Regions from separate parts of the Neobacillus sp. NPDC093127 genome, predicted to be linked through region 1. Evidence: predicted binding sites of a transcription regulator. Region 1 holds the regulator's gene; each other region holds the start of a gene.
The links. Region 1 encodes Rex, which represses fermentation and respiration genes when NADH is low (regulators of the CRP and FNR family bind a similar motif). Its sites were predicted from a motif close to TTGTGAAATATTTCACAA; they were not measured.
Positions count from the first base shown of each region.

Region 2: a site for Rex is predicted at 1,742-1,759, ahead of adhE (bifunctional acetaldehyde-CoA/alcohol dehydrogenase). Genes of this name have one in related genera too.
Region 3: a site for Rex is predicted at 4,013-4,030, ahead of ACIQCO_RS03050 (hemerythrin domain-containing protein). Genes of this name have one in related genera too.

Region 1 is NZ_JBIVOP010000022.1:3,083-13,382, forward strand. It holds gene tsaD (tRNA (adenosine(37)-N6)-threonylcarbamoyltransferase complex transferase subunit TsaD) at 1-229, shown strand, start outside; gene ACIQCO_RS22915 (ABC-F family ATP-binding cassette domain-containing protein) at 572-2,491, opposite strand; gene moaC (cyclic pyranopterin monophosphate synthase MoaC) at 2,838-3,332, shown strand; gene ACIQCO_RS22925 (redox-sensing transcriptional repressor Rex) at 3,361-4,014, shown strand; gene ACIQCO_RS22930 (YhbD family protein) at 4,129-4,752, shown strand; gene ACIQCO_RS22935 (polymer-forming cytoskeletal protein) at 4,765-5,487, shown strand; gene ACIQCO_RS22940 (cytoplasmic protein) at 5,503-6,213, shown strand; gene ACIQCO_RS22945 (MDR family MFS transporter) at 6,225-7,739, shown strand; gene ACIQCO_RS22950 (hypothetical protein) at 7,874-8,191, opposite strand; gene ACIQCO_RS22955 (YdiK family protein) at 8,292-8,492, opposite strand; gene ACIQCO_RS22960 (CPBP family intramembrane glutamic endopeptidase) at 8,489-9,211, opposite strand; gene groES (co-chaperone GroES) at 9,535-9,822, shown strand; gene groL (chaperonin GroEL) at 9,875-10,300, shown strand, end outside.
Region 2 is NZ_JBIVOP010000001.1:649,811-660,110, reverse strand. It holds gene ppc (phosphoenolpyruvate carboxylase) at 1-1,607, shown strand, start outside; gene adhE (bifunctional acetaldehyde-CoA/alcohol dehydrogenase) at 1,850-4,453, shown strand; gene ACIQCO_RS03270 (long-chain-fatty-acid--CoA ligase) at 4,540-6,171, shown strand; gene ACIQCO_RS03265 (hypothetical protein) at 6,314-6,931, shown strand; gene ACIQCO_RS03260 (polyhydroxyalkanoate biosynthesis repressor PhaR) at 6,952-7,614, shown strand; gene ACIQCO_RS03255 (alpha/beta fold hydrolase) at 7,629-8,690, shown strand; gene ACIQCO_RS03250 (alpha/beta fold hydrolase) at 8,767-9,549, opposite strand; gene phaQ (poly-beta-hydroxybutyrate-responsive repressor) at 9,696-10,151, shown strand; gene ACIQCO_RS03240 (hypothetical protein) at 10,114-10,300, shown strand, end outside.
Region 3 is NZ_JBIVOP010000001.1:608,335-618,634, reverse strand. It holds gene ACIQCO_RS03075 (electron transfer flavoprotein subunit beta/FixA family protein) at 1-766, shown strand, start outside; gene ACIQCO_RS03070 (electron transfer flavoprotein subunit alpha/FixB family protein) at 802-1,833, shown strand; gene ACIQCO_RS03065 (FAD-dependent oxidoreductase) at 1,826-3,121, shown strand; gene ACIQCO_RS03060 (ferredoxin family protein) at 3,121-3,405, shown strand; gene ACIQCO_RS03055 (hypothetical protein) at 3,529-3,876, opposite strand; gene ACIQCO_RS03050 (hemerythrin domain-containing protein) at 4,102-4,614, shown strand; gene ACIQCO_RS03045 (MFS transporter) at 4,637-5,875, opposite strand; gene ACIQCO_RS03040 (MarR family winged helix-turn-helix transcriptional regulator) at 6,137-6,577, shown strand; gene ACIQCO_RS03035 (M3 family oligoendopeptidase) at 6,681-8,375, shown strand; gene ACIQCO_RS03030 (ATP-dependent Clp protease ATP-binding subunit) at 8,616-10,300, opposite strand, start outside.

The sequences.
Region 1 (10,300 bases):
AGTATTAGTCGCTGGTGGTGTGGCTGCCAATAAAGGCCTCAGGGCGGCATTAGAAAAGGCGTTCGCTGATCATGACAAGGTAGAATTGGTGATTCCGCCATTATCCTTGTGTACCGATAATGCTGCGATGATTGCCGCTGCCGGAAGTGTGATGTTTGAAAAAGGGATCAGGGCAGGGCTTTCCCTAAATGCGAATCCCGGACTGGATATTGAAATCTATAATGATTAGCCAACTCTTCTGAATAAGAAGAGTTTTTTTTATGGAAAAGGGCGTGCGGACACAATCAGTAACACCATTTACTTCCTTTGTGGATAAGATTTTATAAAAAAGATAGGAAAAGTAATAAATGTGGATAAGCCTGTGGATTATGTGGGTAATGTGGATAAAAACGTTGCTTATTGTGGATAATGTGGAAAAGTATAAAAACCTCCCGAAATTATTCTGTTTAAAGTGTGAATAAAGTTGTGGAAAAGCGAAGGGTTTCTTAAAAATTTGTTAATATCTCATTAAAATTTGTTAATAAAATTTTTACAACAGCAAAAAACCGGGCATCCAGCCCGGTTTCAACCATTATTCCGCTAACTCCGCCCATTCCTCCATTAATTGCTCGAGCTCGGTCTTCGCCTTTTCGCTTTTTAGATTGATTTCCAACACTTTCTCGTGGTCTTGAAAGATCTCTGGTGCGCATAATTGCTGCTCGTAATCGCTAATTTGTTCTTCAAGCACTTCGATTTGCTGCTCAATTTCATCCAATTTTCTTTTACGCTGCCGTTCAAGCTTTTTACTTTCCTTATCCTGTTGATAACTATTTTTATCGTAGGTTGCGGAATCGGCTGCCTTTGTAGCTAGAGCTTCCAGCGCCAGTGCTTCAAGTTCTTTTTGCTCCAGTTTTTTTTCTAAATAATAATCATAATCCCCAAGATATTCGCTGCTTCCATTCACGCTCAGTTCCAGTACCTTTGTCGCAATCCGGTTAATGAAATAGCGATCATGTGAGACAAACAAAATGGTGCCTGGATAATCGATTAAGGCATTCTCCAGTACCTCTTTGCTATCAAGGTCTAAATGGTTAGTAGGTTCGTCTAGAATTAACACATTTGCTTTCTCAAGCATCAGTTTAGCAAGTGCAAGCCGGGCCTTTTCACCGCCGCTTAAGGTTGAGACTATTTTCAGCACATCATCGCCGGAAAATAGGAAATTCCCGAGGACCGTCCGGATTTCCTTTTCATTTTTTAACGGGTAATCATCCCAGAGTTCATTCAACACTCGTTTATTGGAGGTTAACTCGGCTTGTTCCTGGTCGTAATACCCAATCGTAAGGTTTGTTCCATATTGAATCGTTCCGGCAAGCGCAGGCAGTCTTTTAATAATTGTTTTTAGCAGCGTAGATTTGCCGATTCCATTTGGTCCGACAAGGGCAATACTTTCGCCTTTATAGGCACGAAAGCTGATGTCCTCAGAAATCTTTTCATTGCCGTAACCAACGGCAAGCGAATCCACAGCCAAAACATCATTTCCGCTTTGTCTCTCGATTTCAAATGAGAACGAAGCGGACTTTTCACCGCCTAATGGTCGGTCGATTATCTCCATTTTCTCAAGTTTTTTCCGGCGGCTTTGCGCTCGTTTAGTCGTCGAGGCCCGTGCTAAGTTCTTCTGGATAAAGTCCTGGAGATCCGCAACCTCCTGCTGCTGTTTTTCATAAAGCTTCATTTCACGCTCATAATTGGCCGCTTTTTGGTCAAGGTAAGAACTATAGTTGCCCGTAAACCGCGCGATTTGTTTGCGCGATACTTCGTAAACTTGAGTGACTACTTTATCTAAAAAATAACGGTCATGAGAGACAATCAAAATGGCGCCATCATAACTCTGTAAGTATTGCTCAAGCCAGGAAAGAGTTTCGATGTCGAGATGATTGGTAGGCTCGTCCAAAATTAAGATATCAGGTTTAGTTAATAGTAATTTTCCTAAAGCAAGACGGGTTTTCTGTCCGCCGCTTAAACTTGAAATCGCAAGCGCGCTTTCGTGGAAATTTAACCCATGGAGCACGGAGCGAATATCTGCTTCGTATTGATACCCGCCAGTCTCCTTAAATTTCACCTGAAGCTGGTCATATTCTTTAAGAACTCGTTCATATCTTTCATTGTATTCAAACACATTGGGGTCCGCCATCTGTTCTTCAAGCCTGCGCAGCGATTTTTCCATCATTTGAAGCGGTTCGAAGACGGTCAACATTTCTTCCCAAATGGACAAATTCGATTCTAATCCGGTATTTTGCGCTAAATAACCGATAGTCACTTCTTTTGGCTTAATAATATCCCCGCCATCATGTGACAAGTGACCGGCAATGATCTTTAATAGCGTCGATTTGCCTGCACCATTGCGGCCAACAAGTGCCACGCGGTCTCGCGTTTGTAATTCCAGCTTAATATTCGATAAAATAAGGTCAGCACCATAATATTTTTGTAGTTGATTGACCTGCAGTAAAATCATTTTCATTCACCTCTTATACAAAACCAATATGGCGTTCCACACCATCATTTACTATGGAAACTTATTCAGAGAATCATTCCTGCCAATAAAGGCGGTGTGAGCAAAGCTAAGCTTCATCTATTCAAAGTAACAAAAAATTTTTTTTCACCTAAATCTGATAATCTGATAAATTTTTGCGGCGCTCCGCCCCTTTTCCATACAAATAGTGTACCGTATTACTAGAGTGTCGGCAATAAAGGGCTTGAAGAGCGGGTATCTTTCAACGAAAAAAAATGTCTCAACTAGTTCAAAGTTTCACACACATTACCGGAAAAATAGTGTATGATTTGAGAGGAGGATTATTTATATGGCAGATTTTACACATTTTAATGAAGAAGGCAGGGCGAAAATGGTCGATGTCAGCGATAAACCAGAAACAGCACGGACCGCTCTTGCCCATTCCAGCATAACTGTAAGTAAAGAGATTTATGAAAAGATAACCAATAATGAAATGAAAAAGGGCGATGTGTTAGCTGTTGCCCAGGTTGCTGCGGTAATGGCGGCGAAAAAAACATGGGATTTGATTCCGATGTGTCATCCGATTCCGCTTACAGGTGTGAATATTTCTTTCTCATGGGAAGCGGACCACCTAGACAACTATCACCTACATATTGCGGCAGCGGTAAAAACAAAAGGGAACACGGGTGTGGAAATGGAAGCGTTAACAGCAGCTTCAGCTTGTGCCTTAACCGTTTATGATATGTGTAAAGCAGTGGACAAGGGCATGGTAATCGGACCGACGTATTTAGTCGAAAAAACGGGCGGTAAAAACGGGGATTATAAACGAACCGATAAAATTTAACTAAATCATCCAAGGGGTGTGGGAGATTATGGGTAATGAAACAATGAAAATACCACAGGCGACAGCAAAACGGCTGCCCCTCTACTATCGATTTTTAAAAAACCTTCATTCTTCCGGTAAACAAAGGGTTTCTTCTGCAGAACTGAGCGAAGCAGTGAAAGTGGACTCGGCAACCATTCGCAGGGATTTTTCCTATTTCGGGGCTTTGGGGAAAAAGGGCTACGGCTATAACGTTAATTACTTATTAACCTTCTTCCGCAAAACCTTAGATCAAGATGAACTAACAAAGGTGGCCTTAATTGGGGTCGGTAATCTTGGTACCGCCTTTTTAAACTATAATTTTTTAAAAAACAATAACACAAAAATAGAATTTGCCTTTGATGTCGATCCGAATAAAATGGGAACGATGATTCGTGAGGTACCGGTCTACCATCTCGATGAATTGGAGACCGTCCTTGCCAATGAAAATATATCGGTAGCGATTCTTACCGTTCCTGCGCCGGTCGCTCAGCAGATTACCGATCGACTTGTGAAGGCTGATGTGAGAGGGATATTAAATTTTACACCGGCACGATTAAATGTCCCTCCGTCCATTCGGGTCCATCATATCGATTTAGCAGTAGAACTGCAATCACTGATATATTTTTTAAAGCACTATCCAACTGTCGAGATAGAAGAATAATGGTAAAAGGGCTTTTTTGCGAGCATCATCTCGTGAATGGCCCTTTTTTATTTTTTTACTTTACTTGCGTAACAGTGTTATGTTACATTATAAAACAGAAAGGGGTTTTCAAAAATGAGCGAGGAGTTAATTTCTAAGAAGGACTTATTAGATCTTGCAGGGATTTCGTACGGGCAGCTATATAGATGGAAACGAAAGGATTTGATTCCTGAAGAATGGTTTATTCGAAAGTCGACGTTTACCGGTCAGGAAACCTTTTTTCCAAAAGAAAAAATTTTAGAAAGAATCGATAAAATCCAAACAATGAAGGAAAATCTTTCGTTAGATGCACTGGCCGATATGTTTTCTCCGAATATTAGTGATTTGCAATTGGAAAAGGATGAATTAATCAAACGTAACATTGTTTCTGCTGCAGTGATGAATTTTTACCTAGAGAATGATCAGAGCGGTTTTACATTTAACTTTCCAAGAATTCTTGAAGTTTATGTGTTAGAAAAGCTGCTTCAGTCAGGTGAAATTAATTTGGATGAAGGGAAAATGGTCTTACAAGTATTAAAGAATCATGCACCGCTTATCAAGCAAAAAAGCTGTGAATTGGTGATTACCCGAAAGCTTGGAGTATCTTCGTGTCTATTATTAATAAATGCAGAAGCCGTTTATTTAGAACCGGGAACCAAAATGGTAGTGTTGCTGTCACTGATGACATGTATGGAAGAGATTAAGTCGAAATTATTATAAAGGAGAATGGCAATGGAATTAAAAAATAGAGGAGATTTGATCATTAATGGGATTGGGGCATCTAATGGCGGAAAATTCCAGCTGGTTACCTTGAATGGACGTGGAACGGTTAACAGCAATTTGGAGTGCAGTGACTTTGAATGCAATGGTTCAGGAACGGTTAAAGGCGATGTGCTAGCAAATACAGCGAAAGTAAGTGGGAATGCGAGTTTTAAAGGAACCATCGATAGCGAACAGGTTACAGTTGAAGGAACAGCAAAAATTGAGAAAAACCTATATTCAAAACATTTACAGGTTTCAGGTAAAGCCTCTGTTGGCGGCAAAGTGAAATGTGAGGAAATAAACCTTCATGGGATTTTAGCGGTGGGTGAAGATTGTGAAGCTGAAATTTTTACAGGAAAATGTCGCTTTACGATTGGCGGATTGTTAAATGCCGATCAAGTAGATATTGAGATATACGGAGAATGTAAGGCAAAAGAAATTGGCGGACAGTCAATCACCGTAAAACAACAAAAAGGGTCGTTCATCGGCACGTTATTCAAGCCTTTTCTTAAAACGCAGCTGGAAACGGACTTAGTTGAAGGGGACATCATTGAACTTGAAAATACGATCGCAAAAGTGGTCCGAGGCAATCAGGTCAAGATTGGGGCTAATTGTCACATTGGCGTAGTCGAATACACAGAAGAATTTTCGCAGGATAAAAATGCCGTTGTTGGTGAGTCAAAAAAGGCTTAATAGGGGGAGAAGTTGATGGAGAAAAGTGGAAATCTAATTATTAATGGTTCAGGAAGTTATCCAGGCGGCCATTACGATAAAATCAGCATTAGAGGAGAGGGGACAATTGTGAATGATGTTGAATGTTCCTTCTTTCATGTCTATGGAACGAGTGAAGCGGTCGAAAATGTTACTGCTGACTCCGTGAAAATCATAGGGGAGGCAGATTTTAAAGGGAATGTGGAGGCTGGCCAAGCGCTTGTCATGGGGACGATGAAGGTTGGAACCCGTGCCCAATTGAAAAAAGTAAAGATTCTCGGAATGTTGGAAGTCGGCGAAAGACTTAGTGGAGATGAAGCGACCATTAAAGGGAGTATCGCGGTTAATGGCGATGTGGAATATGAGACGTTCGATTCCAGCGGCGGGTTTGAAATCAAAGGACTTTTAACGGCGGAAACGATTAAAGTTTCATTAAAATTTGGAGAGAGCTGTGCTGAGGAAATTGGCGGCGGGAAAATCACGGTGAAAAGGAAGAAGAATTCGCTGCTTCCGTTTGGAAAAGATGCAGGATTCCTTACTGCCAAAGTAATTGAAGGGGACGACATCTACCTTGAAAATACAAAGGCAGATATCGTTCGTGGCAAAATAGTCAAAATTGGCCCTGGCTGCCAAATAGGGTTGGTTGAGTATACCAATGAGTTAACGCAAGACCCTTCAGCAACGATAAAAACCAAGACACAAATTTAAAGGAGAATGGGATGGTAACGAAGGAAAGCAAGTTAGGATTGGTTGTTGCTGGGTTATTACTGGGGATATTGATGGCTTCAATGGATAACACGATAGTCGTTACGGCGATGGGGACGATTGTCGGTGACCTCGGAGGGCTTGAGAGTTTTGTTTGGGTGGTTTCCGCCTATATGGTGGCGGAAATGGCCGGAATGCCGATATTCGGAAAACTATCGGATATGTACGGCCGGAAGCGGTTCTTTATCTTTGGATTAATTTTGTTTATGGCAGGTTCCGTATTGTGTGGTACAGCCGAAACAATTACGCAATTAAGTATCTACAGGGCGATACAAGGAGTCGGCGGCGGCGCGCTTGTTCCAATCGCGTTTACGATTATGTTTGATCTCTTTCCGCCGGAAAAACGCGGAAAAATGGGCGGCTTATTCGGGGCTGTGTTTGGGCTGTCGAGTATATTTGGTCCATTGCTCGGAGCGTTTATTACTGACCATATCAGCTGGCATTGGATTTTCTATATTAATTTGCCGCTCGGGATTTTATCACTGATTTTTATTGTCTTCTCCTACAAGGAATCACCGATTCACAAAAAGCAAGCAATTGATTGGTGGGGGGCAGTTACCTTAGTGGGTGCCGTTGTATGTTTAATGTTTGCCCTAGAACTTGGCGGACAGAAATATGACTCGGATTCTACGGTCATTTTAAGCCTATTCGCGGGATTTGCGGTTCTTTTTCTCATCTTCTTATTGGTTGAGACGAAAGTAAAGGACCCGATTATTTCGTTTTCGATGTTTAAGAATCAGCTTTTTGCCGGTAGTACGATTGTTGGTTTGTTTTACGGGGCAGCATTTATGGCCGCAGCGGTTTATATTCCGATTTTTGTTCAAGGGGTATATGGCGGCAGTGCCACCAATTCGGGGCTGATTTTATTGCCGATGATGCTCGGCTCCGTTGTTACGGCACAGGTCGGCGGGTTTTTGACGACAAAAATGAGCTACCGGAACATTATGTTTTTATCTGGTGTGATTTTGATTATTGGATTCTTGTTATTAAGCACCATCACACCGGATACAAGCAGGCTGTTCTTAACGCTTTACATGATTGTTATTGGTCTTGGAGTAGGATTTTCTTTTTCAGTCTTAAGTATGGCCGCCATTCATCCATTTGGCATGGAGCAAAGGGGTTCGGCGACTTCCACGAGTAATTTTATTCGTTCGCTGGGAATGACCGTGGGGATTACAATCTTTGGTACGATTCAGAGAAGTAAGTTTACCGGGAAACTAGAAGAATTATTCTCTGGGATGGGGCCAATGCCGAAGGGGCAATCTTTTGGGGATTCGCGTGCTTTATTGTCGGAAGAAGCAAGAAGCCATATCCCGCCGCAAATCTTAACGAAAATAACGGACGCCTTATCAAGTTCAATCGTCCACACCTTTACCTGGGCCCTCGTCCCCGCAGTATTGGCATTTCTGTTTATCTTTATCCTGGGGAAAGAACGAATGGTGATCCATCGGGGGGATGCTTTGAAATAATGGAAAAAGGGGCCCTGGTGGTATAGGAACGAGCTTTTTATTGTGGGGTGTATCTTCGTCGTTATTGTCCCATAGGCCGCTCCTATAGGACAGTTTCGCTGATTTCTTTGGTGAATTTGTCCCATAGGCCGCTCCTATAGGACAGTTTCGCTGATTTCTTTGGTGAATTTGTCCCATAGGCCGCTTCTATAGGACAGTTTCGCTGATTTCTTTGGTGTATTGTCCCATAGACTGCCTCTAATGGACAGTTTCGCTGATTTCTTTGGTGTATTGTCCCATAGGCCGCCTCTATAGGACAGTTTCGCTGATTTCTTTGGTGAATTGTCCCATAGCCTGCTACTAATGGACAGTTTCGCTGATTCCTTTGGCGTATTGTCCCATAGACCGCTTCTATTGGACAATTCCGCTGATTTCTTTGGTGAAATGTCCCATAGACCGCTTCTATGGGACATTTCCGCTGATTTCCTTGGCGTATTTGTCCCATAAACCACTCATTGCCCAAAAGGAGATAAATAGAAATAAGGGGACCCCTGAAATTAGGGATCCCTTTCTTTATTTTTTTATCTGGTTCTTATGTTTAAAATGAAAGAGTATCATTTTTAAACCAGAGCCAAAATCAAATGTCGCTAATAAAATTAGCAGGTAGCTAAAGAAGCCCCAGCCGTTTTTTTGCACATCATCGATAGCAAAGTAAGTAAATAATCCGCCAAGCAGGAAGTAAATCAAACCGGAAAACAAGGGTGAACGTCTCATAGGAAGCCTCCGATAAAGTTTTGAACGGCCTCAGCCTCTCGCCTTAATCGCTCAATATCATCTTTGTAAATAGACTGGACCAAGACAACCATGGTATTCATCGTGACATGGGCAAAAATCGGTACCCAAATCCGCTTTGTTTTGACATAAAGGAAGGCAAACGAAAAGCCCATGGCCGAATAAAGTAGTATATGTACAGGCTCCATATGGGCCAGTGCAAATACGACTGAGCTGACTAGCGCTGAGATAAAGAAATTAAAGCGTTTATGAAGGGCGCCAAAAATAATTTTTCGAAACACGATTTCCTCTAAAATCGGACCAATGATGCTTGTCACAATAATCGCCAAAGGAAAGGTATTAATAATGTTAAGAATATCTTGTGTATTTTCTGACCCCATTTTAATGCCTAATAGGGTCTCAATGATGGCTGCTGCGTACTGAGCAAATAACGCCAAGAATACTCCTAAGATAGCCCACATCACCGATTGGCCAAAAGAACTGCCCTTTTCACCGAAACTTCGAGTATTCATTTCCTTCCGTAATATAAAAAGGATGATTAACAGGGCAATTGAAAAACTGGCGATGAGCCAAATAGGAACAGCTAGATTTTGGCTGATACCTAAAAAGTTAAAACCAAGCATCAATGCAGGTAGTCCGATTAAGCTGGAAAACTGCATACCAATGTAAACAATAATGATAATCCAATATTCCCTCTTCAAATTATGTATCTCCTTTAATTCCATCCGTTATTTCCTTAGTATCTTTTTATTGTACTCTTAAATACAGGAAAGTTTCAATTTTGAAGATTAGTGCTCGCACACTCCTTACTTCAGTCGTGGGAGGTTCAAGAACATTATTAGGTTAATGGGTATAGAAACTTTCGATTTTCGCATACTTGTAAGGTTGCAAAAAAACGAAAAAAATTACGCTTCAGACTTGCAAAAGATTTTCAGATTTATTATTATAATAATTGTGTTAGCACTCATTAGTGGAGAGTGCTAATAAGTCAAAATTACATATATTTTTGAGGAGGTTGTTTGATTTGTTAAGACCATTAGGTGATCGCATTGTCATTGAGCTTGTTGAATCAGAAGAAAAAACTGCAAGCGGTATCGTATTACCGGATTCAGCGAAGGAAAAGCCTCAGGAAGGAAAAGTAGTTGCCGTTGGTACTGGCCGCGTCCTTGAAAACGGAGAACGCGTAGCCCTTGAAGTGGCTGTAGGCGACCGCATTATCTTCTCAAAATACGCTGGAACTGAAGTGAAGTACCAGGGTACAGAATATTTACTACTACGTGAAAACGATATTCTTGCTGTTATCGGTGAGTAAGCGATTTTTTTAAAAATAAACGATTAAAAAATATGAGGAGGTTTTTTGAACGATGGCTAAAGAAATTAAGTTTAGTGAAGATGCACGCCGCGCAATGTTACGTGGTGTTGATACCCTAGCAGATACAGTTAAAGTTACTCTTGGACCTAAAGGACGCAACGTGGTTCTTGAGAAAAAATTTGGTTCACCGCTTATTACAAATGACGGTGTAACAATCGCAAAAGAAATCGAATTAGAAGATGCATTCGAAAACATGGGTGCCAAGCTTGTGGCTGAAGTAGCAAGCAAAACAAACGATGTTGCCGGTGATGGTACAACAACTGCAACGGTTCTTGCACAAGCGATGATTCGCGAAGGCTTAAAGAACGTTACAGCTGGAGCTAACCCAATGGGTATCCGTAAAGGGATTGAAAAAGCAGTTGCAGCTGCTGTTGAAGAATTAAAAACAATTTCAAAACAAATTGAAGGAAAAGAGTCA
Region 2 (10,300 bases), on a different contig from region 1:
ATGAACTAAAAACGATTCAAAAGCTGATTCGTCAAGTCCAGCTATTTGGATTTCACTTAGCCACACTGGATATCCGCAACCATAGCGGTGAGCATGAGGCAGCAATCACAGAAATACTGCGTAAAGTCCGTATTTCTGAAAATTATGCCCTGCTTTCTGAAGAGGAAAAAATGGAGATTTTGCAAAAAATCCTCTTGGACCCTCGTCCTCTCCTATTGTTAGATGAGGATTACTCGGAAGAAACACAGGAAATGATTAAAGTGTTCCAAATGATAAAGAAGGCGCATGATGAATTCGGAAAACGGTCGATTTCTGTGTATCTTGTCAGTATGACAAAATCGCCAAGCGACCTGTTAGAGGTGCTCGTTTTAGCAAAAGAAGCCGGCCTCTATCGGCTCCATGCAAATGGAATATTGGAAAGTCATTTACATGTTGCGCCATTACTGGAAACAATTGATGATTTAAGCGCGGGTCCAAAAATCATGGAAACACTTTTCGAGATGCCGGTTTACCGCAATCATTTACAAATACTGGGCGACCAGCAGGAAATTATGCTTGGTTATTCGGACGGAAGTAAAGACGGCGGGACGTTAACTGCTAACTGGAAGTTGTACAAAGCGCAAATTGAAATTCACGAAATGGCGAATAGGTATCAGATTGGTCTGAAGTTCTTCCATGGCCGGGGCGGTTCATTGGGACGGGGCGGCGGTCCATTAAATAAAAGTATCTTATCCCAACCAGCGGAAACAATTGGAGATGGAGTCAAAATTACCGAACAGGGTGAAGTGTTATCCTCCCGTTACTTGCTTGAGGATATCGCTTATCGCAGCTTGGAGCAGGCGACATCAACCTTGCTCCTGGCGGCAGCACATGTCTCTAAAGAACCAGCACATGGGCAGCTGCGTGAACCGGATTGGGAAGAGGCAATTGAGGAAATTTCTAGTGCTGCGTTGGCTAAATACCAATCGCTTGTGTTTGGAGACCCGGATTTCCTTACCTACTTTACGGAAGCAACACCCTTAAGGGAATTAGGTGACTTAAACATTGGCTCACGACCGATGAGCCGGAAAAATCGCGGCCGATTTGAAGACTTAAGAGCAATTCCATGGGTATTTGCTTGGACACAAAGCCGCCAGCTGCTTCCAGCTTGGTATGCTGCTGGTACAGGCCTAGCAAGTTTTGCTTCGAAAGGGGAACAACATTTGCAGCTCCTGCAGCAAATGTATGTGAAGTGGCCGTTCTTTCAATCGACAATTGATAATCTTCAGATGGCATTAATGAAGGCAGATATAACAACGGCAAAAGAATATTTAACACTTGTTGAGGATGCCGCAATCGCTGAAAGGATATTTAATAATATTCTCGAAGAGTATGAAAAAACAAAAGCTATTTTACTTATGATTACAGGCGATAATGAATTACTTGATCATACCCCAAATATCCAAGAATCCGTGTATCGCCGAAATCCGTATGTTGACCCGTTAAATTTTTTGCAGGTAGAGCTAATTAAAGAATTGCGCAAACAAGATGTGCCAAATGATGAACTTCTTACCGAAGTATTGCTTACAATTAGCGGCATATCCGCGGGATTACGCAATACCGGCTGATAAAGCTTTTTAAACCCACAAACTCTTAATCAATAGAGGTTGTGGGTTTTTGTTGTTAATAAAAAGTATGAACATTCAATGAACTTTTCATAAATGAATGGTTATTCATTCATTTATGCGCAGAATTCGACAATTTCTGGAATAGTTTACATGATATATTTTACCCAGAATTAGAAAAGGAGTGAAGGAAAAAAGTGTAGTGGGCTTTTAATAAAAGATTGATGGTCCTGGAGGGATGTTCGATGGCAGTAAAGGAAAGAGTCTTACAAGAGAACCTAAATATCGCTGCAATGATTGATGTTTTAGCGAAAAACGGAGCAATGGCTTTAGGGGAATTCCGTTGCTACAACCAAGAAATGGTAGACGAAATTGTTAAGCAAGTCGCATTATCTGCTCTTGAAAATCATAGGGAGCTAGCAAAGCTTGCAGTTGAAGAAACCAAAAGAGGCGTATATGAGGATAAAGTTTTCAAAAATATGTTTGCTACAGAGTGTATTTATAACAACATCAGGGATATGAAAACGGTTGGAGTAATAAGTGAAAATGAGAGTGAGGGTATGGTTGAAATGGCCGAGCCAGTAGGTGTCATTGCCGGAGTCATCCCAATTACCAACCCGACTTCCACCGTCATCTTTAAATCTTTGATTTCACTTAAAACGAGAAATCCAATCATCTTTGCCTTTCCTAAATATGCTCAAAAATGCTGCGTGATTACTGCCAAGCTGCTTAGAGAAACTGCTGTAAAGGCTGGTGCTCCTGAGAACTGCATCCAATGGATTGAAATTCCATCCCATGAAGCATTTCAAGCCTTAATGAAACATCCGAAGATTTCGCTCATACTTGCAACTGGCGGGCCGAGCCTAGTAACGGCCGCTTACAGTTCCGGGAAACCTGCACTTGGCGTAGGCGCCGGAAACGTGCCTTGTTATTTTGAAAAAACGGCCGATATTAAACGCGCGGTCAACGACCTTATATTATCGAAAACATTTGATAACGGTATGATTTGTGCTTCGGAACAAGCTCTTATTATTGATAACGAAATTTATCAAGAAGTAAGAAATGAATTAGTAATGAACAACTGTTATTTCCTTAACGAAGAAGAGCGGAAAATGCTAGAGGGAATTGCGATAGACCCAAAAACGTCTTCCCTTAATCCTATGATTGTCGGCTTACCGGCGTTTGTAATTGCAAAAATGGCTGGGATAAATGTGCCTGTTAATACGAAGATTTTAATCGCAGAAATAGAAGGAGTAGGGCCGAAATACCCGTTATCGTGTGAAAAGTTAAGCCCAATTTTAGCGTGTTACAAGGTTAATAGTTTTGCTGAAGGTCTCCTCATTGCTGAAGGAACGTTGGAATATGGAGGTCTTGGTCATTCAGCCGCCATCCATACGACTGACCAGGATGTGATTGAAAGTTTCGCTGCACGGATGAAAGCGGGAAGAATTATTGTCAATACACCATCCACCCATGGAGCAATTGGGGATATATACAACACATCTTTACCGTCCTTAACAATTGGGTGCGGCACTTATGGAGGGAACTCAGTGTCACAGAATGTTGGAGCAGTAAATTTAATTAATATCAAAAAAGTAGCAAAACGCAGAACGATAACTCAGTGGTTTAAAGTCCCTTCACAAGTATTCTTTGAGAAAAACTCGATTCAGACTCTTGCTGCAATTCCTGAAATTTCAAGGGCGTTTATTGTTACAAGCGGAAGCTCGATGAAAAACGGCTACGTCGATAAAGTCCAATATTATTTAAAAAAGAATCCAAACCACATCCATTCGGAGGTTTTCTTTGATATTGAACCTGAACCTTGCATCGAAACCGTTATGAATGGGGCGGAACGGATGAGAAAGTTTCAGCCTGACTTTATCATTGCCCTTGGCGGGGGTTCGGTCATAGATGCCGCAAAAGCGATGTGGCTGTTTTACGAACACCCTGATACCGACTTTAAAAGCTTAACGCAAAAATTCTTTGACCCTAGTAAGAGAGTAGTAAAATTTCCTGCCCTGCGTAATAAGGCAAATTTCATTGCCATTCCGACGACTTCAGGAACAGGATCAGAGGTTACAGCCTTCTCGGTTATATCGGATAAAAAGGCAAGTAGGAAGTATCCGCTTGCTGACTTTCAACTGACACCAGATGTAGCAATCGTCGATCCGCAGTTTGTGATGACAGTCCCAAAATCTGTTACTGCTGACACTGGGATGGATGTTTTAACCCATGCAATTGAAGCGTACGTTTCCGTGTTGGCGAATGACTATACCGATGGTCTGGCTTTAAAAGCGATTCAGCTTGTATTTGAATTTTTGCCAAGGGCTTATCAGGATGGCAGCGATGAGCTTGCGCGTGAAAAGATGCACAACGCATCGACGATTGCGGGGATGGCATTTGCTAATTCCTTCTTAGGGATAAACCATAGCCTTGCCCATGTTCTAGGTGCTGAGTTTAATATTCCGCACGGACGTGCAAATGCAATCCTGCTGCCGCATGTTATTCGCTTTAACTCAATGAAACCAAATAAATTTATGACTTTCCCTAAATATGAGCACTTCATTGCTGACAAACGCTATGCAGAAATCGCCAAAATGCTTGGTTTGCCCGCAAGTACGACAGAGGAAGGAATAAATAGCCTAATAGATAAGATTATTGAACTTGCAAAGGAGCTAAATATTTCAATGAGCATCAAAGCGAATGGTGTCGATGAAATAGAATTCGAAAGCATGGTCGACACCCTTGCGGAACATGCCTTTGACGACCAAGATACGATTGCCAATCCGAAAATGCCGCTGGTAACTGAACTTGTGGAAATTTTCCGCCAAGCTTATAAAGGGGTTTAGAAAAAAATCTTTTTTAAATTTCCAACATAAAAAAGGTGACGCTTTCATTGTTTGGAATTTGAAGGAAAAATAAGGAGGGGAAAAATGTGGAATATCAGAAAAAACCATGGTTAAAATTTTATGATCCCAGAATTAGTAAAGAAGTTTCAATTGAGTATGATTCGTTATTTGATCTATTGAACCAGGCGGCCAATATTCATAATGAAAAGCCGGCACTGACCTTTTTCGGGAGGTCATGGAGCTATAAAGAAACCAGAATGATAGCTGAATGGCTCGCTGCTTCATTATATCGGGTTGGATTTAAAAAGGGTGACAGGATGGCGCTTATGCTGCCTAACTGTCCGCATTATATATTTAGTTTATTCGCCTCATTTCGCTTAGGCGGAATTGCTGTGCAAGTAAATCCAATGTATGTCGAACGAGAAATTGAATATGTCTTAAATGATTCTGAGGCTGAATACATGGTTGTTTTTGAAGCACTTTATCCTAGAGTGAAGCAAGTTCAACCTAGAACGTCATTGAAGAAGGTTATCGTCGTCGGTTTTGGCGGTAAAAGAGTTGAACTTGCCGATGGAGACCTGTATTTTGAAGATTTTCTAACACATGACAATTGTTTTCCTGAAATCCCGATAGATATTCATGAAGATGTAGCAATTTTACAATACACCGGCGGCACAACGGGGGTTTCAAAAGGAGTCATGCTGACACATCATAACCTTTTGGCCAATATTATTCAGGTATGTGACTTCACCTATAATGCTGTCGAAGAAAAACCGGAAAACTTTAAAATTGTCAGTGTCCTGCCAATGTTTCATGTGTACGGACTCTCTTGTAATGCTCTATCTGGAATAAGAATTGGCTGTAACCAGCTTATCTTGCCTCGCTTTGATGTTAATGAAGTACTAGAACTTATCAAACGGGAAAAGCCATTCCAAATGACGGCTGTTCCAACGATGATATTCGCTTTGAATAGCCACCCTGATTTAGAAGAGAGCAATATTGGTGATATTTATTATTTGAGCAGCGGTGGTGCACCACTTCCAGTCGAGCAGGTTAAATTCTTTGAGAAGCGAGTAGGGAAACGATTAGCAGACGGCTACGGACTTTCAGAGACGGCTCCATCCGCTATCTCCACACCTCCATTTCTACCGCGCAAATTAGGAAGTGTAGGGATTCCTTTACCTGGAACAGAAGCGAGAATTGTAACAGAAACGGCTGAAGGCTTTGTCGATGTTCCTGTCGGGGAAGCAGGTGAGTTAATCTTACGCGGACCTCAGGTTATGAAGGGGTATTGGAAACGCCCTGGGGATACCGAGATGGTGTTAAAAGATGGCTGGCTCTTTACCGGTGATATCGCCAAAATGGATGAAGATGGATATTTTTATATTTTGGATCGCAAGAAAGCTATGATCATTGCCAGCGGCTATAACGTTTACCCTCGCGAGATTGAAGAAGTATTGTACCAGCATGAAGGGGTTGAAGAGGCAATCGTTGTTGGCATTCCTGACACTTACCGCGGAGAAACCGTAAAAGCATTTGTGAAGATTAAGGCAGGTATCTCGATTGCACCAGACAAACTAATCGCTTTTGCGAAAATTAATCTTGCTCCATATAAAGTACCGAGAGAAATCGAAATTCTGGATGATCTCCCTAAATCCTCAGTTGGTAAATTGTTAAGGAGAATGCTCAGGAAAGAGGAAGAAAAAATTAAAGCTTAAATTCAGAATCTATTCCAACCACACACTAGAAGCAGCTCGAGAAGTTGTTTACACCCTCTACAGAAAAAACTTCATAGAAAATCACTAGATACCATCGAAGCGCACAATGAGACAATATTACCTTTGAAGGGATGCAAATAATATGGAAGACAAAAATGAAAAAGAAGTAGTTGAAAACATAGTAGTTGAAAATGAAGGGGAAGAACAGCTTACCAGCTTAGATATTCTATGGGGGCATGTTTTCGGCGAGTTAGACCAATGGGCAAAACACTCTGATTACCGCGATGAGATTTTTCTGAACGAAGCTAAGTACTTTGCTGAAAGTGTAAAGAGAAATCAGGGAAATATGAAAGAAATCGCTGAGCAATTTAATAAAGAATTTGCTGAATGGGAAAGAACAGCCAGAGAAGAATTTTTAATGTCAACTACCAGCCTTCAGCATTTCTTCCCGATTAAATCCTATGAGGAAATAAATGCCCAGATTGATCACTTCCAAAAGAAAACAATGTCGATTCTTACTGCACCATGTCAAACCATATCAAAAAACCTGACAATGGATAAGTACCTTGAAATCATCGATCAATATATTGCGCTTCGGAAAAAAAGCAGGTTGCAATATATTAAAACCGTTAAGCAGGCTGGAAATTTAGTCTATGAAAATCAAAAAGGATTCGTCAATCTGTTTGCAAGACAAATCAAAACCTTGATGTTCCCGCTTAATAAATATTTAGAAAAAGCTGAAGAACTTACAAAATCATAAAACCAAGGGGGGCTTACATCATGTCTACTGGAAAAACATTTGATCCATTCGAAGGCTTACAGCTTGTTAGTGAGATGTGGGAGAAACAATTAAATGGTCTATTATACAAGTTGACTGATAATAAGGAATTTGTTCAAACCGCCAATATCGGACTTGATGTCTATTCCCGTTATCTGGAGAGATTTAGGAAAAACCAAGAGATTATTGCGGCTTTAATGAATATTCCTACCAAAAAAGATATTTCAAATGCAGCAAAAATGTCGATACAGGCAGAAGAAAAAATCGACAATCTAGAAGAGCAAATTTGGAGTTTACAAGATGGTCTTAACTTGGCGAATAAAGGGAATTTAGAAATGTTTCAAGAAATGGTGCGAATTGTCAAGCAGCTGCAGACTGAATTTCAAACTATCGCACAAGAAGTTTCGGAAACCAAAATAATGAAAGCTGACCTTCAGGAAATACGCCAGGGTCTTGTCGATATGAAGATCATTCAAGTAAACCTCAAGGAATTACGCAAGGAAATAGACGGACTTAAAAGCCTTAAGGCAGATAGTCAGACAGAGCCTGCTGCCGCTATGAAGACCGTTATCGAAAAAGAGAAACCAAAACAGAAGAAAGAACAGGAAAAAAAGCAGAAGAAAGAACTAGTGCTCACCGGAGCTGACCCATCTAAAAAACATTGAAAGGAGTAAAGTAAATGAGCACTAATGCATTAGGAATTAACCTGAGTCCACAGTTAAAAAGAGAAGCTAAACGGTGGAATCAGCTTTATAAAATTATGACTGAACCAAAGCCCGATATCGTGCCCACACCAAGAGAGTGCGTTTGGAAAAGGAATAAAACAACCTTGTGGTTTCACCCTGCGAAAGAGAAAAGATATGAAACTCCAATATTTTTAGTCTATTCGCTATTGAATAAAGTCTACATTCTAGACGTAGGTGAAGGGAGTAGTGTGGTTGGGGGTCTTACAGAACTTGGCTACGATGTCTATCTTTTAGATTGGGGTTCACCTGGGCTTGAAGATAGGGAACTTACACTAGATAATTATATAGTTGATTATTTAGAAAATGCGGTTAAACGGGCATTAAGGCATTCCAAGGCACACGATATAACAATGGCCGGATATTGCTTAGGAGGTACGACTGCGGCCATTTTAACTTCAATTACTAAACTGCCTATAAAGAATTTAGTTCTTGCGGCTGTTCCAATCGATTTTAGTATCGGTATCGTGCCTGATAAGTGGCTGGAAGGAATTCAAAAGGGCCAGCTTAGTTTTGATCGGTTTGCTGACGCACATGAAACGATTCCATCAGAATTTCTGTATTTGATGTTTAGGATGCTCTCACCCGTTTACGGAAGCCCGAAAATCAATCTGTTTACCCGGGTACATGATGAAAAATATGTAGAAAAGTGGCGCAGGATGGACAAGTGGACAAAGGATACGGCCACGTTTGCAGGAGCTGCCTTTAAACAATTGTTTAATGACTTTTATAAAGATAACAAACTTCTAAAGGGAGAATTATTGATTGGCGGCAGGAAAGTAGAATTGAAAAATATTAAGTGTCCGCTTTTCGTCTTTTCTTGTTCGCGCGACAATCTTATTTTAGAGCAGCAAAGTCTTCCTGTCATGGAGCTGGTTTCAAGTGAAGATAAGACATATAAGGTTTTTGAAGGGGGCCATGTATCGCTGGCATTGACAGGAGCTTTCGCTGGAATTATGGACCCATGGCTATCCGCCCATTCAGAAGAAATTCTATGAAGTAGACTGATAAATGGAGTGTTTTTAGATAAAATTTTTAACGGGAAGGACCGCCATCCTTCCCATTAAAAATAAATTATGAAGCGAGTGTTTGCTGATTGAGGAATTTCCGCAGCAGCTGGTTAAACCGGTCTTTTGCTTCTAGTTTGGCAATATGGCCGGTATTCCTCAAAATTATAAATTCTGAGTGTGGAATCAGCTTGTGCATACGAGCTTGAATCCAGACAGGTAATACGGAGTCATACTGTGAACCGATAATTAGGGTTGGGATATTTACCATTGGTAATAATGTTAAATTATTGACCTCTAAACATGCTTCAAAGGATTTAATAAAAATTTGCTGCTTAGGTTTAAAAATGTCAGCAAACTTTTCAACGGTGTCTTTCTTCCAAGAAAATAGTGCCATCCTTGAAAGATAATCAATTTGTTTTCCTTTTACTGAAAGAGCTTCAAACTTTGCTTTATGTTTTTTTAATAATAATGCCTTAATAATATTTGGCAAATAGTGAAAAGAGCTGATCAACATAAGAGAACGGCATAAATCGGGAGCTTGTCGATAGATTTCCTGGGCAACGGCACCGCCCATTGAAAGACCAAGTATGTGAACGCTTCTAATTTCTAGCTCTTTCAACAAGCTAATCACATCAGCAGCAAAATTTTGAATAGAAATACCATCTGTTTTCGTACATGCACCATGACCCCGTAAATCAGGAATAATCAACTCATACTGATCAGCCAATTCATATTGATTTTGCCAACCTTCTTTTACCTCGCCCAAACCATGAATCAATACCACTGGTTCACCGGAACCAAAATGCAAATATGGGACTCCAGCCTTACTTATTTTAGCCTTTTCCATTTTACACCACCTTCTTATTTTTAATAGTTTATTACCAAGTTTCCTAAATTGTAAACTCTAAAGTCTTGTTAAAATGATATTTATTGAATATCTTGACAAAATATTACTTATAGATGTAAAATACATATAGGTGAGGTGATAAAGATATGGTAAACCAAGATAATCAATCAGTCAATCCATCCAAAAATTTTGTTCTGCCATTTATTTTATTGCTTCTTAGCAAAGTTTCTCTTCATGGGTACGAACTCAGCCAAAGATTAGAGGCATTCGGGTTTAAGACACTGGATCAGGGTAATTTGTACAGATTATTAAGACAGTTGGAAAAGGACGAACTGCTTTCATCAGAATGGGATACAACTGGAAGTGGTCCTGCGAAAAGAAGATATTCCATAACAAAAGCTGGTATTACATACTTAAAAGGCTATGCCAATCAACTAGAAACCTATCAATCACTATTAGATCAATTCTTCAAGATGTATACCAGTTTCTTTGAGCTCTATATTCCTTCATTTCAGAAGAAGGATCCAATAGAGAAAGTAAATAATAGTAGGAGGAGGAAAGACGATGGCACAGAAGAAAATGGAAACAGCTCCAGCCGCTGATGAAAAAGTGATTCCAGCAGCGGTGGATCCAATTGCTGCCGGTTCATTTGTCAACACATTTTGGGATCAGTTTGAGCAATCGCGTGAACGTGCACTCAAGCTTCGAGAGAATCGGGAGGAAGCCTATCTTAATGCATTAAGGGAGGTCA
Region 3 (10,300 bases), on a different contig from region 1:
TAAAACCAACACACTCGACCGCCGAAGTGCGCCAGCCATCTTGAACCCTTACGATGCCCATGCCGTTCAAGAGGCCGTGAAAATCAAGGAAAAGACAGGCGGCACGATTTCGGTTTTGTCAATGGGACCGCCGCAAGCAACTGCTGTTATTAAAAAGAGCATTGAAATAGGTGCGGACTTAGGCTATTTAATTTCTGACCGTGCTTTTGCTGGTGCGGATACACTAGCAACAAGTTATGCCCTATCTAAAGCACTGGAAAGAATCAGCAAAGATCTTCCTGTCGATATGGTTATTTGCGGGAAACATGCCATTGATGGAGATACAGGACAAGTTGGACCAGGTATCGCAAGGAGGATGGATATCCCCCCTGTTACCAATGTAATCGAAGTTTCGGAAGTTAATCAGCAGGAAAAAACCGTTTTAATTAAACGGAAATTAACCAGCGGCTATGAATTAATTCAGTCTGAACTGCCTTGTTTATTAACGGTTGAAAAAGAAATTAATGATATCGAATATTCACCAATGCCAAACATGATTAAAGCAGCAAGATATGAGCCGGTAATATGGGCAGTAAGCGATCTTGAAAATGTAGAACGCACGCAGCTTGGACTAAAGGGTTCACCAACCATCGTTGGTAAAATGTTTACACCTCCACGGCCAGAAGGCGGCATACGACTTGAGGGTTCTACTGATGAGCAAGTTAGCCAGCTTATGGAAGTCTTGATGGAGAAAAAGGACCTGTTAACAATCCAGTCATCTAAATAATAAAGATTAATCTTGTCTCGCAGGGAGGGGTTTACATGAATCTAGACGATTATCGTGGAGTCTGGATATTCATCGAACAAAACGATGGGAAAATCGAAGGTGTTTCCCTAGAATTGCTTGGAGCTGGCAGGAAGCTGGCCGATAAATTACAGGTTCCGCTATCGGGATTTTTATTAGGCAGTGAAATTAAATCGTTAGAAAATCAAGTGATTGCTTATGGTGCTGATCAAGTATACATGGTCGACCATCCAGTTTTAAAGAATTATCGGACAGAGTCCTATATGAAAGGCGTTATGCTCCTAGCGGAAAAATATAAACCAGAAATTATCCTTTACGGGGCGACACCAAACGGGAAAGACCTAGCAAGTGCGGTTGCAACCGATTTAAATACAGGTTTAACAGCAGATACAACGATGTTGGACGTGGATGTAGATAATCGATTACTAGAGGCAAGCCGTCCTGCTTTCGGCGGTAATATTATGGCAACTATTCTTTGTAAGAAGCACCGTCCGCAAATGGCCACTGTCAGACCAAAGGTCATGAAGGCATTAGAACCGGATACCTCAAGACTTGGCAAAATCATTGAAGAGAAAATATCACTGCAAGAAGAAGATATGCGCACAAAAGTGCTCCGAATTGTGAATGATGTAACAAAAAAGGCAAATTTGGCTGATGCCCATGTGATTGTCTGTGGCGGTAAGGGAATGGGGGACTTGCAAAACTTCCAGCTCATTCATGAATTAGCAGATACGATTGGAGCGAGTGTCGGCGGTACACGTGACGTTGTCGAAGCAGGCTGGCTGCCGCATGAGCAGCAAGTAGGTCAAACCGGTGAAACGGTAACACCAAAAATCTACTTTGCAATTGGAATATCAGGTGCAATCCAGCATGTCGTCGGCATGAAAAACTCTGAGTTTATTATCGCCATCAATAAAGATCCGAACGCACCCATCTTTGATGTCGCCACATATGGAATTGTAGGAGACGCAATGGAAATCATCCCTAAACTAATCGAGCAGTTTAAGCAGCTAATGACAGAAAAAGGCGGTGAAATGAGCTATGCCTGAAAAATTTGATGTGATTGTTGTTGGGGCGGGTCCAGCAGGTACGTCTTGTGCCTTAACTTGTGCAAAGAGCGGCCTAAACGTTTTGCTTATTGAAAGAGGAGAATATCCAGGGGCTAAAAACGTAATGGGCGGAGTATTATACCGTAAGCAAATGGAAGAATTAGTTCCTGAATTTTGGAAGGAAGCACCGCTTGAGAGACCGGTCATTGAGCAGCGCTTTTGGATGATGGACAAAGAATCTGTCGTTCAATTCGGTTACAAAGGTCTTGAATGGGCAACTGAACCATATAATAACTTTACCGTGCTGCGGGCGCAGTTTGACCAATGGTTTGCGAAAAAGGCAGTCGATGCTGGAGCCCTTTTGATTAACGAAACCGTTGTCACTGAATGTATTGTTGAAAACGGTAAGGTAGTGGGTGTTCGCACCGACCGCCCGGACGGAGAGGTTTATGCCGATGTTGTGGTCCTTGCTGACGGAGTTAACTCACTCCTCTCGAAACAATTAGGCTTTCATAAAGAATTCCGTCCAGATGAAGTAGCCTTAACGGTTATGGAAGTTATTAATCTGCCAAAAGAAAAAATTAATGACCGCTTTAACGTAGAAGATAATCAAGGTTGTACGATTGAGATTTTTGGTGATTCAACAAAAGGAAATCTTGGTACCGCCTTCCTGTACACGAATAAGGAAAGCTTGAATATCGGGGTAGGAACAACCCTTTCAAGTATGATTAAAGCGAAATTAAAGCCATATGAGCTCCTTGATTACTTGAAAAATCACCCAATGGTCAAACCGTTGATTGCGGGCGGGGAATCAGCAGAGTATCTTGCCCACTTGATTCCAGAAGGCGGTTACCGTTCGGTTCCGAAGGTGGCTGGCAATGGTGTTATTATTATTGGCGATGCTGCCCAGCTTGTTAACGCCATCCATCGTGAAGGTTCGAACATGGCGATGTACTCTGGCCTTTTAGCTGCCGAATCAATCCTTGAGGCTAAACATCGGGAAGACTTTAGCGAATCAAGTTTAAATATCTATCGTGAGAAGCTTTTTGATAGCTTTATAATGAAAGACTTAGAGAAGTATAAAGATGCAGCCCATACGTTTGAGAAGTATCCACAATACTTTAACGACTACGTGCCGATGATGAATAAAGCAATGAGTAAATTCTTTACCGTTGATGGAACGCCAAAACGCGAAAAGCAAAAACAAATCATGAAGAGTGTAACAGCAGAAAAAGGAACGCTTCGAGTATTGCAAGATTTATATCGTGCTTGGAAGGCGGTGAAATAATGTCAACGAAGAATATCGAGGAAAAACAGTATCTTCTCAGGTTTAAGTGTGATACAAAGTCCCATTTGACCGTGCTTGATCATGATGTTTGCATGACACAATGTCCCGATAAAATTTGTACAGTATTTTGCCCTGCCGAGGTTTATAAGTGGGAAGGAACACGGATGCAGGTAGGCTACGAAGGCTGCCACGAATGCGGCAGCTGCCGGATTGGCTGCCCGTATCAGAATATTAAATGGGAATATCCTAAAGGCGGACATGGGATTGTCTTCCGGTTAGCTTAATTAAAAAAGTGCTGCTTACCATGCGAGCAGCACTTTTTTTAAAAGAATAATACCACTATATGTAGGTTTTTTCACAAGTGAGGGTAAAAAGAAGGTGAAGCAGTGGGTAAGTATTTTAGGAGTTTAGCTTATTTTTTCTAATAGGGCTGCTGAGGTAAGTTCATCTTTTATGCTTGATGCTGCTAATGACGAAGCAAGTGTAATTGCATGATCGATTAATTTCATAGGTGCTGAACAATAATATGGCTTTTGCCAATTAAAATCGCCTTCACTGTTAGCGGGATAAACACTTACTTTCCAGTGATAATAAATTTTTGGCTGTGGGAGCTGCACCCCTTCAACAGCAATGAGCCAATGGGTAGAAGGTGAATATGGATTGTAAGTATCGGATTCTTTTAGTGTTATTAAATCATCTGCACCAATTGCAATTAATTCCTTCGGATAAAAGTCATGATAATTTGGGGTTTTCATGTTTTTGCCCTCCCTTAAATGGTTTATCTATATTATATGAAACTTTTAAACATTTTTGAGTGATAAATGTTAAAACTTTTCAAAAAAGTTTAAGCGCTTTCATAATTTGGACAAATTAGTAGCACACATTCGATGGATGTGACCTATGTCACTACATTAAATGATGGTTCCTTTTATACTTGAGGCATTAAATGATGTATGAGGTGAATGATGATGAGTGGCTGCATGAGTGGTTTTGGGGGTATGCCTCAAGCTGAATTAAGTGAAGGGCTAAAACAATTAAAAAGTGAACATCCTCCATTATTAGGACAATTAGAAGAATTATATGGCCTAACACAACAAATTGATCAAGAAATCGATGTGAAAAATAACTTTAAAGAATTAATTACCAAGGTCAAAGCATTTAAGGCAGCTCTTGACCCGCATTCCGAAAGAGAAGAGGGTGTTCTTTTCCCAATGATGGGTGTATATATCGGTACCACTTCTGGACCGATTGCGGTTATGGAATATGAACATGATCAAGCGAAAGCAAATATTGGAGCTTTCTTAGCAACAGCGGAAGTTGCCCAAGGGGCGGTTGATGAAAAAAAGAAATCAGCCGAATTAATACAAAATGCCTACTTTATCTTAACCGAGCATTTCTCCAAAGAGGAAAATGTGTTATTCCCTATGGCAGAAAGAATGCTAACAGATGAAGAAAAGGCGGAATTATTACGTAAAATCCAAGAAATAAAATAAGGATGGCCCCCGGGGGTCATCCTTATTTTATTTGATTCCACTCCCAAACCTTTTGATCAGAAGGAAGGAGGAAGGCGATTAGACCGAGCAGCGGCAGCACCCCGAGCCAGGTGATCATCGACTGTAAACCAATCCAGTCAGCAATATACCCGAGACCGACTGAGCCTATTGCTCCCATGCCAAACGCAAGCCCGACAGTCAACCCGGACATTGTTCCAATTTTCCCTGGCACTAATTCCTGGGCATACACAACCGTAACTGAAAAACTGGTCATTAAAATAAATCCAGTAAGGATAAGGAAGATAAAGGCCACGGTTGGTGAAACATAAGGGATTAGAATCGAAAAAGGGAGGGTCGCTAACATCGAAAAGGATATGATCTTTTTCTTTCCAAATCGGTCTGAAAGTGGACCGCCAAAGAATGTGCCAATTGCCCCAGAGACTAAAAATGCGAATAAGAAGGCCTGAGATTCTTTAATTGTAAGTGAATATTCTTTTATAGCAAAAAATGTATAAAAATTGGTCATTCCAGATGTGTACCAAGTTCTTGCAAAAATAAGTAAAAGAATTAAACCTAAGGTACTTTTTACCTCTCTGGACAAACCTTTTTTCTGTTCTAAGCTAGCATTCTTTTTCCTCGCTGGTTTTGGAAAAGCGATCAATCTCTGTTTATACCAATTAGCAATATAAATTAATAAAATGACCGCGAGTCCAGCAACTAACGTAAACCAGGATGCGCCAATTTGTCCTAGTGGGACCAATACGAGTGCGGTAATTACTGGGGCTAATGCCTGGCCGGTATTGCCTCCCACTTGATAAATGGATTGTGCAAGTCCCCTGCGGTTTCCAGCAGCCATGTAAGCCACCCTAGAACCTTCCGGATGAAATACCGCAGAACCGAGCCCAATGAAAAGGACTGACAAGACAATCATTCCGAAACTCGAAGCAAACCCTAATCCAAGGATCCCGAATAAAGTAAAAGTGAGCCCGATTGGCAGGGCATAGGGCATTGGTTTTTTGTCTGTTAACATCCCAACCATTGGCTGCATGACGGATGAAACCATATTTAAGGAAAAGGCAATGATTCCAAGCTGAGTGAAGCTTAAACCCATTGACTTTTCTAAAATTGGAAACATGGCGGGTATAACAGCTTGAATGGCATCATTCAATAAATGGCACAGTCCAATGATAAAAAGTATTTTAAACATAGTTGATTCAGAAGCTTTTGGGACTTTCGCAGGTATTACGGCTTGTTGAGTCATAAATAATCCCTTCTTTATTAAAATAGCTAAATATTTTTCTATCCATATCTTACTACTGAATGACTAAAATATGAAATATTTGTTTCTAATTTCGAAATATTTAAATTTCAACTGATTAGAATAAAACGTTAAAATAAAATATTCCTGTTTTTTTAAGATAAATTGACAATAATCCATATTTTTTTTATAATAAGTTTGAAATCGAGATAATTTAGCGTAAACTAGATTATGATTATTTAAACCTAAAAGGATGAGTTTTGTATGGAAAATGATGCAATTGCTAAATCATTGAAGCTATATATTGTCCTTTCAAGAGCTTATAAAGCCATTAATGAACACGTAAATAAGGTTATTCAGGGAAGTGGGTTAAATCCTACTGAATTTGCTGTTTTAGAACTGCTTTATCATAAAGGTGATCAGCCGATGCAGCAAATTGGCGGAAAAATATTGCTTGCGAGCGGAAGCATTACTTACGTGGTCGATAAGCTCGAACAAAAGGGATTGTTGAAAAGAGTCGCCTGTCCAAGCGACCGAAGGGTAACGTACGCTCAAATTACGGACGAGGGAAAAAAGTTTATTCAGGATATTTTTCCGGAGCATGCAGCGCAAATCGATAGGTTAATGTCGAGCCTCTCAGATTCGGAGAAAACGGAAGCAATTGACCTATTGAAAAAACTAGGTCTGCCTGCGGGGAAATTTTAATACGGCCAATGGTCGTATTTTTTTTTGTAATGAATAGTAGTCGATAGTGTATAATAAAAGGGGTTGGAATATTAAAAAAATTTTTACTATAGGAGAGAGATAAATGAAATTTGAAAATTATACATATGAACGGCCAAATCTTACTGACATCACAACAAAGTTTAACGCGGCAATTGAAGAATTCAAGAATTCTGCCACCGTTGAGGAACAAAGTAAGGCAATGAATTTGGTAAATGAGTTTAGAAATGACCTTGGCACTATGTTTAACCTTTGCTATATCCGTCATTCGATTGATACGAACGACGAGTTTTATAAAGCAGAACAAGATTATATGGATGAACTCCAGCCTGAGGTTGAAGGGTTAGTGACCAACTATTATCAAGCATTGGTTGATTCAAAATTCCGCAATGAGTTAGAAAAAAAGTGGGGAAAGCAGCTTTTCGCACTAGCCGAAGGACAGCTTAAGACGTTTAAACCGGAAATCGTTCCGTTATTGCAAAAGGAAAATCGGTTATCAACAGAATATACGAAGCTGATTGCTGCAGCGAAAATAGACTTTGAAGGAGAAGAACGAACACTTGCACAAATCGATCCGTTCATCGAATCGACTGACAGAGAAATGCGCAAGCGGGCAAGTGAGGCGAAATTTGGTTTCTTCGCTGAGCATGAAGCAGAGCTTGATCGAATTTATGATGAGCTTGTCAAAGTAAGAACGGAAATAGCCGAAAAATTAGGGTTTGAAAATTTTGTTGAACTTGGTTATTACCGAATGATGCGAACCGATTATAACGCAGAAATGGTCGCTAATTTCCGCCAGCAGGTGAAGGATTTTATTGTCCCAATTGCGACAAAACTTAAAACTCGTCAACGCGAACGATTAGGCCTTGACCAATTAAATTATTATGATGAAGGCTTCGTTTTTCAGACTGGTAATGCGACCCCAAAGGGAAGTCCAGAATGGATTATTGAAAACGGACAAAAAATGTATGAAGATCTTTCAAAGGAAACGGGAGACTTTTTCCGGTTTATGCAGGAAAATAACCTTATGGATCTCGTTGCCAAGAAAGGGAAAGCCGGCGGTGGATATTGTTCGTATATTGAGAACTATAAAGCGCCGTTTATCTTTTCCAACTTCAATGGAACTTCAGGGGATATCGATGTATTGACACATGAAGCGGGCCATGCCTTCCAGGTTTATTCCAGCCGTCATTTTGAAATTCCGGAATATTATTGGCCAACCTACGAAGCATGTGAAATCCATTCCATGAGTATGGAGTTTTTTACGTGGCCATGGATGGAGCTTTTCTTTCAAGAGGATACAGATAAATATAAGTTTTCACACTTAAGTGATGCGCTTCTTTTCTTGCCATATGGGGTTTCAGCTGATGAATTCCAGCACTGGGTTTATGAAAATCCAACAGCTTCTCCGGAAGAGCGCAAGCTTCAATGGCGTGAAATTGAGAAAAAATATATGCCGCATAAAGATTATGATGGCAATGAATATTTAGAAAATGGCGGCTTCTGGCAACGCCAGGGACATATATATAATTCGCCGTTTTATTATATTGATTACACGCTTGCGCAAATTTGCGCCTTCCAATTCTGGAAGCGTTCAAGAGAGAATCAAGAAGAAGCTTGGGCAGATTACGTCAAGCTGTGTAAGCTTGGCGGCAGCATGTCGTTTACCAAACTTGCTGCGGCTGCCAATTTAATTTCGCCATTTGAAGATGGCTGTGTCGAATCAGTGGTGGGTGAAATTGAGAATTGGCTAAATTCTGTGGATGATAAAAGGCTCTAATAAAAAATGGCTGTGTTAAAGAATATTGTTGATTTTGATCACAATGTTGATTGGAGTGGAAGGCGCGAGACTCCTGCGGGAGCAGCGGGACAGGCGAGACCCCGCAGGCGCTTTAGCGCCGAGGAGGCTCACCGCCCGCCCCGCGGAAAGCGAAGCGCCTGGAACGGAAATCAACATTCACTTTTAACACAGCCTTAAAAATAAAAGCGAAGCCGCTTCATTAGTGGCTTCGCTTTATTATCACTTAACAGTTACTGCAATTTCTGAAACAACTTTTAATTCCCCGTCTTCAACTATAGCGGCTAGTTTTTTTGTATCTGGCTGGTCTAAAATGAAGTCAGCAATTTTATCTTCAAGCTGTTCTTGGATTACTCTGCGAAGAGGACGTGCGCCAAAGGCAGGGTGGTAACCAAGCTCAGCTAGTTTTTCTTTTGCATCCGCTGTGATTGTTAATTCAATGTTTTGTTCTGCTAATGTTTCATATAAATCAGCTAACATTAAATCAACAATATATAAAATATGATCTTTAGCGAGTGAGTTAAATTCAATAATACTATCAAAACGATTTAAAAATTCTGGCTTAAAGAAGCTGCCGAGCGAATCGAGAATACTTGCTTCCTCAACTGCTTCGCTTATTCCAAAGCCAACGTGAACTGGTTTGTGGGCAATGCCGGCATTGCTGGTCATAATGATGACCGTATCCTTAAAGCTTACAATTCTTCCCTGACTATCCGTGAGACGACCGTCTTCGAGGATTTGCAGGAACATATGCTGGACGTCAGGATGAGCCTTTTCAATTTCGTCCAGTAAAATAATGCTATAAGGGTTCCGACGAACTTTTTCAGTAAGTTGACCTGCCTCATCATGTCCAATATAGCCGGGAGGAGAACCAATTAATTTAGCGACACTGTGCTTTTCCATGTATTCGCTCATATCAAGGCGAATCATCGAATCCTTTGTCCCAAATAATTCTTCCGCTAGTGTTTTCGATAACTCGGTTTTTCCGACACCTGTCGGGCCGACAAATAAGAATGAGCCGATTGGACGATTCTTTGCTTTTAAGCCGGCACGGCTGCGGCGGATCGCTTTTGAAATTTTTTGGACAGCTTTTTCTTGCCCGATGACCTTTTTGTTTAAGTTTTCTTCTAAATATTTCATTCTAAGCTGTTCGTCTTGCTGTAGTTTACCAACCGGAATTCCGGTTTTTTGTTCAATGATTTCTTGAATATGGTTAATCGTTACAATTGGTCTCTCCGAACTTGGAACATGATTTAAAGACTTCTCAAGTTTTGCTTCTTCATCACGCAGCTTTGCTGCCTTTTCATACTCTTCATTTTTTAGTACTTCTTCCTTAGCAGCTGCAATTTCTTTTAGGCGAGCTTCAATCTGCTCATTACTTTTGTTATCAGCAGTAAGATTCAATTTTGAACCTGCTTCATCAAGTAAGTCAATCGCTTTGTCCGGCAGGAAACGGTCTTGAATATAGCGCTGTGATAGGTTTACACAAGCCAGGATTGCTTCATCTGTATAAATGACATCGTGATAATCCTCGTATTTCTTCTGAATGCCTTTTAAGATTTCAATCGCAGCGCCAGCAGTTGGTTCTTGGACGTGTACTGGCTGGAAGCGGCGTTCTAAGGCGGCATCCTTTTCAATTTGCCTGTATTCCTTTAAGGTTGTGGCACCGACTAACTGCAATTCACCGCGGGCAAGTGCAGGCTTTAAGATGTTGCCGGCATCCATGGAACCTTCTGCGGAACCAGCTCCAACAAGCAGATGAATTTCATCAATGAACAGGATCACATTCTTACGCTCCTGTACCTCAGTAATTAATTGTTTCATGCGTTCCTCAAATTGCCCACGAATGCCGGTATTGGCAACAAGTGATGCAACATCTAATAAATAAACTTCTTTATTCCGCAGTT